Regions from separate parts of the Pseudoalteromonas sp. P1-30 genome, predicted to be linked through region 1. Evidence: predicted binding sites of a transcription regulator. Region 1 holds the regulator's gene; the other holds the start of a gene.
What was found. Region 1 encodes sigma-54, which starts transcription at its own class of promoters, with help from an activator protein. Its sites were predicted from a motif close to GTTGGCACGNNNNTNGNNT; they were not measured.
Positions count from the first base shown of each region.

Region 2: the regulator sigma-54 is predicted to act here: its motif matches at 2,447-2,465, upstream of AN395_RS00660 (amidase family protein).

Region 1 covers NZ_LKBC01000002.1:375,385-381,444, forward strand. The annotation lists gene rapZ (RNase adapter RapZ) at 1-540, opposite strand, end outside; gene AN395_RS05175 (PTS sugar transporter subunit IIA) at 560-1,012, opposite strand; gene hpf (ribosome hibernation promoting factor) at 1,017-1,304, opposite strand; gene AN395_RS05185 (RNA polymerase factor sigma-54) at 1,332-2,831, opposite strand; gene lptB (LPS export ABC transporter ATP-binding protein) at 2,901-3,626, opposite strand; gene lptA (lipopolysaccharide transport periplasmic protein LptA) at 3,623-4,171, opposite strand; gene lptC (LPS export ABC transporter periplasmic protein LptC) at 4,161-4,715, opposite strand; gene kdsC (3-deoxy-manno-octulosonate-8-phosphatase KdsC) at 4,712-5,263, opposite strand; gene AN395_RS05210 (KpsF/GutQ family sugar-phosphate isomerase) at 5,264-6,060, opposite strand, start outside.
Region 2 covers NZ_LKBC01000001.1:141,472-147,531, forward strand. The annotation lists gene AN395_RS00655 (gamma-glutamyltransferase family protein) at 1-1,069, opposite strand, end outside; gene AN395_RS00660 (amidase family protein) at 1,066-2,274, opposite strand; gene AN395_RS00665 (putative 4-hydroxy-4-methyl-2-oxoglutarate aldolase) at 2,621-3,103, opposite strand; gene AN395_RS00670 (TetR/AcrR family transcriptional regulator) at 3,107-3,760, opposite strand; gene yddG (aromatic amino acid DMT transporter YddG) at 3,936-4,856, shown strand; gene AN395_RS00680 (alpha/beta fold hydrolase) at 4,890-5,756, opposite strand.

The DNA of each region.
Region 1 (6,060 bases):
AACATAATCAGCTTCTTTAGGTATGCCGTGTTTAAAGCCAAACGATTCAAACGTTACAATAAGTTGCTTATCTTTTTTACCCAGTATTTTTTCGCGAATTGACTCTGCTAATTGGTGCACACTTAAATCGGTGGTATCAAGCATAAAGTCAGCGCGTGTTACGAGTACATCAAGCAGTTCTTTTTCTTTTTTTATTGCTAAATCAAGCGGCAGTGAATCGATGGATAAAGGGTGTAATCTGCGTGTTTCTGAAAAACGTTTGATCAGTGTTTGATCATCACTATCTAAATAAAACAGTGTGGGTTTAGCAAAGTCAGGAAGGTACTCGAGAATATCGTTAAATTCATCTTGTTCTTTGGGGATATTACGAACATCTATACTAACGGCTATTTTGTCATAGTTATCTGAAACACTTCGCACTAAAGAGGGCAGTAAGTTGACCGGAATATTATCTACGCAATAATAGCCTAAATCTTCAACCACGCGTAAAGCAACCGACTTACCTGAACCAGAACGGCCGCTTATGATAATTAACTCCATTTATAGCCCTTAGTATTTACTACGATTGATCAACAATTACTTGGTACAGCTCTGCATCGGTTTTAGCACTGCGCAGCTGTTTACAAAATTCTTTGTTGCTCAGTTTATCAGCTATGGTTGCCAGAGTCTTTAGGTGCTGTTGGTTATCGCCATCTGGTACGATGAGTGCAACAAAAATATCAACAGGGCAGTTATCAATAGCGTCAAAGTTAACAGGCGTGTCGCTAACAAGTACTAAAGCCAGCGGCTCTTCTACGCCACCCATTCTGCCATGAGGAATGGCGATCCCCCGGCCAATGCCAGTACTGCCTAGCTTTTCTCTGCTTGCCAGCGCATTAAGAATATCTTGTTGTGGTAAGTAGGGGAGCTTTTCATGAGCAAGCTCACTGATAAACTCTAAAATTCTTTTTTTACTACTAAAAAGGACCGCAGCTTTGCTGCAGTCCTGGCATACTAATGTACTTAATTTCATAATATTAGTGTCTAGCAAGCTTCTCTTTATGTTTTATGACTTGACGATCGAGCTTGTCAATCAACGAGTCTATAGCGGCATACATATCTTGGTGCTCTGTTGAGGCAAATAAATCTGCGCCACTTACATGAATAGTCGCTTCTGCTTTTTGGTTGAGTTTTTCTACATCGAGAATGACATGCACATTGCTAATATGATCTGAGTGCCTTTCTAGCTTTGCAAATTTATTATTTACATAGTCTCTAAGTGAATCAGTTACTTCTACGTGACGACCAGTTAGGTTTAGTTGCATAAGCATTTCCTCTTTGTTTTTTACGTCTTATATCAAACTCTTTCTCTGATTTGACGGTGGAATAGCTAGCGATTCACGGTATTTTGCTATTGTGCGTCTAGCTACTTTAATTCCTTGCTCTGCCAATATATCCGCAATTTTACTATCACTCAATGGTTTAGCTGAGTTTTCCGCGGCAATTAGCTTTTTAATTAGGGCACGTATTGCGGTTGATGAACACTCGCCGCCGTTTTCAGTGCTTACGTGGCTTGAGAAAAAATACTTAAGCTCAAAAATACCACGTGGCGTATGCATATATTTTTGCGTAGTAACACGCGAAATTGTCGATTCATGCATTTCTACCATTTCAGCAACATCGTTTAAAACCATTGGCTTCATGGCTTCTGGGCCATGTTCAAAAAATGCCTGTTGCTGTTTTACAATACAGTTTGTTACCTTAAGCAGCGTGTCGTTTCTGCTTTCAAGGCTTTTTATAAACCATTTAGCTTCTTGTAAGTGAGAGCGAATAAACTGGCTATCACCACTTGATTTTACGGTACGTGACATAGCCGCGTACTGACTATTTACGCGTATTTTTGGCATGCTATCTGGGTTTAGCTCTACCACCCAGCGGCCTTTTATTTTTTTAACCGATACATCTGGTATTACATACTCCGACTCTTCCCTTACTATTGTATCTGCAGGTTTTGGGTTGAGGGTATGTATTAGGGTCATGACCTCTTTAAGCTCGTCTTCTTTAAGCTTAGTCTTTTTCATTAATGTACGATAGTCGCGTGCCGCTAATAGATCAATGTGATCGGTTAAGATCATTTTAGTTTGTTCTATAAAAGGGGTGTCTTTATCAAACTGGTTTAGCTGAATACACAAGCACTCTTGTAAACTGCGAGCGGCTATACCTACAGGGTCAAATAACTGAATACGCTTTAAAACGGCTTCTATTTCATCAAGTTCAACTTCAACTTCGTCATCGTTTTCTTGGTTAAAGCTTTCTAAAATTTCTTCACAACTTAGCGTTAAAATACCCGAGTCATCTACAGCTTCTACAATGGCAATAGCAATGGCTTCGTCTGTTGGGCTAAAAGGAGTAAGCTGAAGCTGCCACATTAAATACTCATGTAGCGTTTCAGTAGAGGCACCTTGATAAATAGACTCATCTTCTGGCATTGGGCCTGAGGATGCAGCAGGGGCTGCGCTCATGTACTCATCCCAAGTTACATCCATTGCCATATCATCGCTAACGGTGTCTTTATTTAAAGCTTCGCCACTGTCTTGCTCGTACTCGCTGGTTGTATCGTCAGCCGATGCGCTTACGGTTACATCATCCGTATCTGCTTTTTGTTCATTTTTTCCAGCCGACTCTTCCGTGTAATCTTGCTCTTCTACTTCTAATAGCGGGTTGCTATCAAGTGCTTCTTGTATTTCTTGCTGGAGATCCAATGTACTGAGCTGCAGCAAGCGAATCGCTTGTTGCAATTGTGGAGTCATTGTAAGTTGCTGGCCCATGCGCAGCTGTAATGATTGCCTCATGTATCTCTAACAATCCTTTTATGTTGTTATAATTAATATTAGCAGATGCTTGTAGGTGTGGCTTAAATGTTACAGCCTAAATTGCTCGCCTAAATAAACATCGCGTACAGTTTTGTCATTTAATACGTGTTCTGGGGTGCCAGATGCAATTAGCTCCCCATGAGAAACAATGTAGGCTTTTTCACAAACATCAAGGGTTTCTCTTACATTGTGATCGGTAATTAATACGCCAATGCCACGGTTTTTAAGATGTTCTATTATTTTCTTTATATCTAACACTGAAATCGGATCAACACCAGCAAAAGGCTCATCCAATAAAATAAATTTAGGGTTCGCTGCCAGTGCTCTGGCAATTTCTACACGGCGGCGTTCACCACCAGAAAGCGCCATACCTTGGCTATCGCGAATATGCTGAATACTAAATTCATCAAGTAAGTTGTTAAGCGTTTCTTCTCGCGCGGCTTTATTGAGCTCTTTACGCGTTTCTAAAATCGCCATTAGGTTTTGATAAACTGTCAGCTTTCTAAATATTGATGACTCTTGCGGCAAATAGCCAATGCCTAAGCGGGCGCGGCTGTGCATAGGTAATAACGTAATGTCGTTATCATCAATAGAAATTTTACCTTTGTCGCTAGGTACTAATCCTACAATCATGTAAAAGGTGGTGGTTTTACCTGCGCCATTAGGGCCCAATAAGCCAACAATGCTGCCGGCTTCTACCTCAAGGCCTACATTTTTTACAACTTGGCGGCCTTTATAGCTTTTTGCTAATAGTTCTGCTTTTAAGGTGCTCATGGTTGACCTTCGTTACCTGTTTTTTCTTTAATTTTTGCTTCAACAGGCACTAAAATTGTGTGGACACGATCCGTAGAGTTTTCGTCTTTTTCTGCGCTAATAAGCTGCTGCTGCATATCGTAGGTAATACTTTTAGCATTAATTTTTTGACCGGCTTGTGCGACTTCAGCATCGCCAACAAGCGTTAAAAAGCGCTTTGCTACGTCGTAACGTACTTCGTTTGCACTGGCGCTCATTACGGTACCATCGTCTTGTTTTTCTTCGAAGTAGGCTGGGCTGCCAGTGGCAATAAGGAGTTGTTTGTTATCCCCTAAGTCTTCACGTTTATGTACTTCAAGTCGGTCGGCTGTAATTTTGCGATTGCCATGCACAATTTCGACGTTCTTTTCAAAAATACCTACGTTTTCTTTAAGTTGGCCTTCTTGACGGTCTGCACTAATAGAAATTTGATTTGCTGGCGGTTGAGCAGCAGGCTCAGCAGCAGAGGCGCTAAATGCAAGCATTAGCGATGGGATAATAAGTATTTTAGTGAGTTTATTGGTCATAATATATTGTTCGCGTATGGTTAATTAGTTTTATTACTTCGGTTTTTAAATCGGCTTCAAGGCCTTTACCGACAATTTTTAAATTAGGCCCAGTGACAACCACTGGCTGCTCAGAGCGCATTGTTAGCGCTTTAATGTCGACTTCGATGTTATCGGCATCGATGTTATCTATCATGGCGTTATCAACTAAATTTTTAGCAACCACATTGCCTTCTAAAATAAGTTGTTTATCTTCGTAAAGCGTTGCTTCGTCTGCATTTATTCGCCATGTTTGCTTTTCGTTATACAAGGTGAAAATAGGTTTTTCAAAAAACGTAAAACCAAGCTGTTGGTAAAGCTCCATTTTAGCCGCTGTGACTTTATGGCTTATTTTGCCTTGCTCGTCATAGGCTGTTTGCTTAAGCTCTATAGCGGTGTAATCGGGCTTTGCAATTACTTCAGGTTCTTGCTCTGGCGCTACATTGGTTTGGGTAAAATAAGGGTACCAAAGCCAAACCATACAGCCGATGAATAACGCACTGAGTATAACGCGTGCTGCATTCATGAACTGGTGCCTTGTGTTGTAAGCGCTATGCCATTCTCTAGCATAAGTAAGTCTGTGAGCTCTCTAACGGCGCCAAAGCCGCCAGGCATTTGCGTAGTGTAATGCGATAAGCGCTTAATAAGCGGGTGCGCATCGTTTACTGCAACGGCAAAGCCAACGCGCTCCATTACTGGCATGTCAGGGCCATCGTCACCAATATAGGCTATTTGTTCATCAGTTAACTTTAAAGTGTTTTTGAGTTCTTGATAAGCAATAAGTTTGTCTTCTTGGCCTTGATAAATGTGCTGTACGGTTAAGCTGCTCATGCGAGTTTGCACTATTTTTGAGTGACGCCCCGTAATGACCGCAACTTCAAAACCGCTATTGATCAGCGCTTTAATGCCAAAACCATCTTTTGTATTAAATGCTTTTAATTCTTCGCCTTGGTTACCGAGGTAAATTCGGCCATCAGAAAATACACCATCAATGTCGCATATGAGTAGTTTTACTTTTTTGGCGCGTGCTTTGGCATCATCGCTTAGCGGTTGATAGAGATCTTCAAATTGCATTTATAATACTCCTGCTTTTAAGAGGTCTTGCATATTTAAGGCGCCTATTGGCTGGTTTTTATCATTGACAACAATTAAACCATTAATACGTTTATTTTCCATTATGTTTAGGGCTTCAGCTGCAAGTATATCGGCCGTGGCGGTTGTGCATGACTTAGTCATAACCTGGCTAATAGCGGTGCTATGTATATCCACTCTTTGCTCTAAAATACGGCGTAAGTCACCGTCGGTAAAAAGGCCTGCAAGCTGTTGATTGTTATCTACAATAGCGGTCATACCCAGCCCTTTGGCTGACATTTCTATTAACGCGTCTTTAATTGTTTGCGTTACACCTATAATAGGGGTGTTTGTGCCGCTGTGCATTACATCTTTTAAAGTGAGCAACAATCGCTTACCTAAACTGCCACCAGGGTGAGAGAGTGCAAAGTCATCGGCGGTAAAGCCGCGTGCTTCTAAAAGCGCAACCGCCATTGCATCACCCATTGCTAAAGTAGCTGTGGTGCTTGCTGTAGGCGCTAAACCTAATAAACAGGCTTCTTGTTCTACTTTTATGCATACGTGCACATCGGCAAGTGTTGCCATAGTAGAGAGCGGGTTGCCCGTCATCGATATTATTTTTGCACCAAGGCGTTTAAGCACCGGAATAATATTAAGTACTTCGCTGGTTTCGCCCGAGTTTGATATAAGCATAACCACGTCATTTTTGGTTATCATGCCTAAATCACCATGGCTTGCTTCGCCTGGGTGAACAAAAAAAGCAGGGCTGCCTGTACTTGCAAGGGTAGCAGCAATTTTAT
Region 2 (6,060 bases), on a different contig from region 1:
ATTCCCAGTAAACACTTTGAATAAAGCTTACTAGTTGGCCGTTTTTATCCCGTGCGGCCATCCAAACGGTATCGCCTGGCTCTGCATTAAATGGCCATTGCTTGGCTTGGCTCATATCTATATTGCTGGCAAGCGCACTTAAGCGCTCATCAGTTAATGCGTTTTTATAATCATCGCCAAGCGCGTCTGGGTCGGCCCAAAGTGTAGGGCGGTGAGTAAAGCTTTGTTTGGTTGCCTCAACAATTAAGTGCATCCAATCAGCCTCTGTTTTGGCTAAATGTTTTAGTTTATTAACAGCGCCAATTATTTGCAGAGAATGTACGCCTTGTGTGGGGGCGGGTAAGTTATAACACTGTATGCCCGATAAATTAGCACTGAGCGGCGTTACTAAATCGGCCTGCGTATTGGCAATGTCAGCGCGTGTAATTGCACTGCCTGCGGCATCTAAATCGTTTGCAAACGACTCTGCTAAAGGGCCTTGGTAAAAGGCATTTAAGCCATGCTCGGCTAAGTGCTCAAAGGTACTGGCAAGTTTTGGGTTTTTAAAATGTTGGCCCGCTTGCAACGGTTTACCATTAGGTATGTAAAGTTCTTTGAATGCAGCATTAGTGTTTGAAGCAGTGGCAAGCTTTTCGCAGCCTGCTTGCAAGCTTTTAGATACTGTAAAGCCTTCGCGCGCGAGCTTTATGGCTGGGGCTAAAATAGTACTTAGCGAAAGAGCTGCGTGCTCATCTACCGCAAGGGCTTTTTGCCAGCCGCGTAATGTTGCAGCTTGGGTCAATGCGCTTAAACCGCCGCGCTCTGGTATGTGTGGCTCATTGCTATAGGCGCTTATATCGTTTGGTGCGCGCCCGCAGGCATCAATGGCAGTGGGTATACTTTGGTTTGGATTATCAATAAGCCAAAAACTGTCGCCGCCAATTGAGTTCATATGCGGATATACCACGCTAATAGCAGCCGCTGCCGCTACCATGGCTTCGGTGGCTGTACCGCCTTGTTTTAGTATTAAGGTGCCTGCCTCGGTTGCTGCAAAATGCGGGGCAGTAAAGGCAATGTTGTGTGTGCTCATGCAAGTGTGTCCTGTTTAAAGTGGGCAGCTAATTGTTGTACGCAGGCAAGTAGGCTTTTATCGTTGCCGTGGCTCATCATTAATGAAAACCCATACGGGTGGCCATTTTCTAAATTAGCCAATGGTAAGTGTACTTGCGCCGAGCGGGTCAAGCCCGCAATGGCCGATAAGGTAATTATTTGCATACGTAAGGCGCTTGTGTCGGCGCCCAATTTAGGTGCAGTTGTGGGTGTGGTTGGCAAAAATAAACAATTGTTTGTGTTTAGGTTTTTAGCGATTAGTGTTTGCCATTGGGTTTGTACATTTAGTGCTTCTTGCTCTTCTTGGGCGGTTAGGGCAAGCGCCATGTTAAAACGTGCCGCAATTGCCGGAGCAAACTGGGGAAGTTGCCCAGGCAATTGAAGCCAATCTTTATGCGTTTTTGCGATTGCTCGCCCTTGCAGTATTCTAAAGCTGTCAGCCAGTTCGCTTAATAAGCTGCTGTTAGGCAGTTCAAATTCTTTATGGTGTTTAAAATAAGGTTTGGTTTTTTCAAGTAATTGTTTAAGCGGGGCTTGTAAAGCAGGGTCAACCAGCTCAAATAATGGCTCGCAAATAACTAAGGTATCAACGTTATTAATAGCTTGATTTGGTAACAGTACATTGCCTACATCGCTTAGCAGCTCTGCATTTTGCGTAAGCCAGCCAATGGTATCAAATGGGGGCGCTAGCGGAATTAGGCCATCTTTTTCAATTACGTTATGGCTTGGCCTTATACCAAATAAGCCACAATAACTTGCCGGTATCCTTATAGAGCCACCAGTATCAGTGCCTAAGCCAATATCGGCTAGGTTAACCGCCACAGCTGCTGCCGAGCCCATACTTGAGCCGCCACTTGCATGGCCTTTAAGTTTTGGGTTTTGTGCTGCACCATAGTGAATGTTATTGCCCTCTAAGCTGTAAGCCAGCTCATCGGTATGGGTAAAGCCTGTAAAGCGACAACCCTCATTCATTAGTTTGTTTACGGCACTTGCTGTTTGCTGTGCAGGTTTTGCTGCTTTAAACCAGCTTGGGTTACCTGCGCTGTTGCGCTCGCCTTTAACAGCAAATACATCTTTTACTGCAAGGCGCTTATTTACAAGTGTGCCGTGGGTTTGTGTTTGCCATGCGTTAGGGCCATGGTCACAAAAAATACCGGTAAAATTATTATGTGTTTTGGTACTCATATCACCACTCGTTATAAAGTAAATCTGACCAACTGGTTATAATCAGATTTAGGGTGATTAAAAAGACGAATTAGTTATTATTATTTTTCAGCCCACTGCGTAACATCTTATTTTTATTTTACAGAGCCTGATCCGCTTTTTAATCGGTTAGCTATTATATTGCCTAAAAGCTAAGCAAAAGCAATGCCAAATGCAATAAAGTTGTCCGTTCGGTCAGGTTTTGTTTGGTTTGTATGGGGTTTAGCAGATATTTATAAAAATATAAGTATTAAAGAAGGCGTAATTTAGAGGTGAAAACACACCAAGTTGGTGCGTGATTGCACCAACTTGGTTGCAAATGTGGCGTTTATAGTAATGCGTTAGGGCTAATAATTAAGCCATTTACATCGGCGTATAGCCAATCGTTAGGGTTAATTGTGGTACTAAGCATGGTCACTGTTTGATTTTTATCTCCAAAGCCACGCTTTAATGTACTGCGCGGGGTTGAGCCCAGTGCCATAACCGGTAAATCCATAGTGGCAAGTATTTCAATGTCGCGACAACAGCCGTTAATAATCACGCCTTCCCAGCCGTTTTTTAACGCGCGCTCCGCCATAATATCGCCTATAAAAGCAAAGCGTTTGCTAGCAAAGCCGTCAATAACCAGTACTTTACCCTTGCCGTTTTCATGCAGTATATCGGCGGCAAACGAGTTATCGTCTGGGCAAGTAACGGTAACTGCTTGGCCACTAAACGTGGTTTTTTTACCAAAGTGGCGCAGGCCGCTGTCGGCTACTTGTACGCTATTGCGGTGATCGTCAAATAAGTCTGGGGTAGTAAAATTATCCATGGGTTAAGCCTCACTGTGCTCAGGTATTTTTAAACCAATACCTTTTAAAATTATGTGGGCAGTTGATTGCGTTATTTGTGCCACATCGGTTTCGTCGTATTCTAATTTGTTCATAACCAGTAGCACTTCGGCCTGAAAATCGGCGTAGTACTGCGTAGTTGACCAAATGGTAAATAATAAATGGTAAGGGTCAACATTATCCATTTTGTTTGCATCTATCCAGGCCTGAAACACGTCTACCTTTTGTTTTACCCACGGGCGTGTGTTGGTTCTAAAGTAGTTTTGCAAATAAGGAGCGCCGCGCAGTATTTCACTGGCAAATAAACGTGATTGCAGCGGCTGGTTTACGGCAAGTATGACTTTGCTTTTAATATAGTGATACAGCACATGTGCAGGGTCGTCCTCAGGGGTTACGTTATCTAAGCCTAAGTTCCAGTGTGCAATAATGCGGTCTATTACGTTTTCGTATAGGCCGTCTTTGCTTTTAAAATAATATAAAATATTGGCCTTAGGAACGCCTGCTTCTTTAGCAACCATACTCATACTGGTGCCATCGTAACCAAGCTGAGAAAACAATTGCTCGGCGGCATCGAGTATTAATGTTTGGTTTTTTACTCGGGTGAGTTCTTTTTTATTTGGCTTTGTTTGTGTGCTCATTATGGCGATGCTGTTTTTAACGTGTTGAATGATTGTAACTTTACTGACCAAAAGGTCAAACGCTTAAGTGCAGGCCAAAAACATCTTTATAACAATAAATGATGAGCAACAATTGTTTAACCCACTAATTACTGTTAGCGTAACGTCAAACGTAAGTAGTACTTTTAGGTAGTTAATGGACTTTTTTTCTAATCATAAATACACGCTTTATGGCATTGCCGCTATTTTATTATGGAGTTGTTTAGTGGCTCTGCTCAGGGATGTTTCGGAGTTATTTGGCCCCATAGGTGGGGCAGCGCTTATGTACAGTGTAAGCGCGCTGTTTTTAATTTTGGTAATGGGACGGCCCAAGTTTGCTGGGTTTAATAAGCGCTATATTATTTGGGGTACTGCTTTATTTGCACTTTACGAGGTGTGTTTAGCGCTGTTTGTAGGGCTTGCTAATAATCGCCACCAAGCGGTAGAAATGGCGGTTATAAATTATTTATGGCCCACACTTACCATTTTGCTCAGTATTATAGTTAACCGTAGTAAAGTAAGTGTTTGGATTTACCCCGGTATGCTACTCGCTTTTTTTGGTGTGGCTTGGTGCGTTGGTGGCGATAGTGGGTTATCACTTAATAGTATTATGGGCAATTTTGCCAGTAACCCAATAGCCTACTTGTTGGCGTTTGTAGCACCTTTTATTTGGTCTGTTTACTGTGTAATTACTCAAAAAAATAGCAATGGGCAAAATGCCATTGTGCTGTTTTTTATCGCCACAGCACTAAGCTTATGGGTGTTGTATGGATTAAGTGACGAGCCAAAAATGACCTTTACACTGCACGCGACCGTAACGCTTGTGCTAGCTGGTGTGGTTGTTGGCAGCGGGTATGCTCTTTGGAACCAAGCTATTATTGGCGGTAACTTAATGTTGCTTGGTACGCTTTCGTATTTTACGCCGGTTTTTTCAGCGATTATTTCGGCGCTTTATTTATCTATTACCCTTAGTGCCTCGTTTTGGCAAGGAGTAATAATGGTAACTGGCGGCTCACTCGTATGCTATTTCGTAACGCGTGAAAAACCAGTTAAAAAGCAAATCAACGCCGTAAATTAACGGTGCAAATTTACGGAGTAAACGCATCCTTTTTTAACTGTGTTTGTTTAGCCAGTTAAGCGCAAGTGGCCATAATCCGTCAGATCTTTTGCTAAAAAATTTCATATGGCCAATTTCCTTCAAACCATAGTCGTGTGGGTTTAAGGTTAGGGTTTGTGCTTTTAATTTAGGAAAAACCGAGAGCATATCGGCAACATTTGCATTGTTAGCAATATCGTCATCGGTAGCATTAACCCATATTGAGGGCATAGAAAGCGTGTTGTAACAGTGTTGAAATACGGTATCACCAAATGCTGATTGCACATACCCTTGGGCGTTACACCATTTGCGCCATTGTTTAGCTACGCCTTTAGGTAGTGGCTCGCCCATGCCAAACCACTGCGATTTAGTATGACCAAACAAGGCATTACTAAGAGGAATAACCCCATTCATAAAAAAGTGCGCTTTAACCTGGTACGCTAAGCTCATATTAGTTAATTTACCTGACGAGCAAGCAAAATTAAACGCGGAGCTTAGCTCGTTAGCGTTATGCATTAGCCCCACTAATTGCCCACCGGCGCTATGACCCACTAAATGATACTGCGTATTAGGAAATACCCTTTGCAAATGCTCAAGTACCGCAGGCATATCTTGCTCACCCCAACTTTGTAAACTGGCTTTGCTTTTTTTAATGCTGCGGTTAAGTGATTGGCCAATGCCACTGTTATCAAAAGTAATAACGCCAAAGCCATGTTGCTGTAAGTAAGTAGCAAAGTTTGCATAAAACTGCTGCTTTATACCGGTTGCAGGGGCAATCATCACCGCACCTTTAATAGCGCTGGTGGGTGTAAATACACGGGCGCTTAGGGTTTGCCTGTTATTGCAGGTAATAGTGGTGTGCTCAAAGTGTGGTGCGGTCATTAGAATTATTATTTCCCATATAAAGTACACAGGTAAAAATAATAGCTGGTTAGACCAGTCTCAGCAAGAGGGGAAAGCATTGTTTATACCAACCCTATTAAGTATTTGTTCTAAATTTTACGTCGAATAAACAACTCAGTTTAGGCGTAAATTGCTGTAAATGGTTGCTCCCTTGACGAAAATTCCAACAAAGAAATGAGTTGTTTTAGCAAGTAAAATAGATCAGCTATTTATTGGCGTTGGTATTAAACCACGCCCCAGATAAAATGGGGCGAGAGGAAGGTTTAAATAACTAAAGGGTACT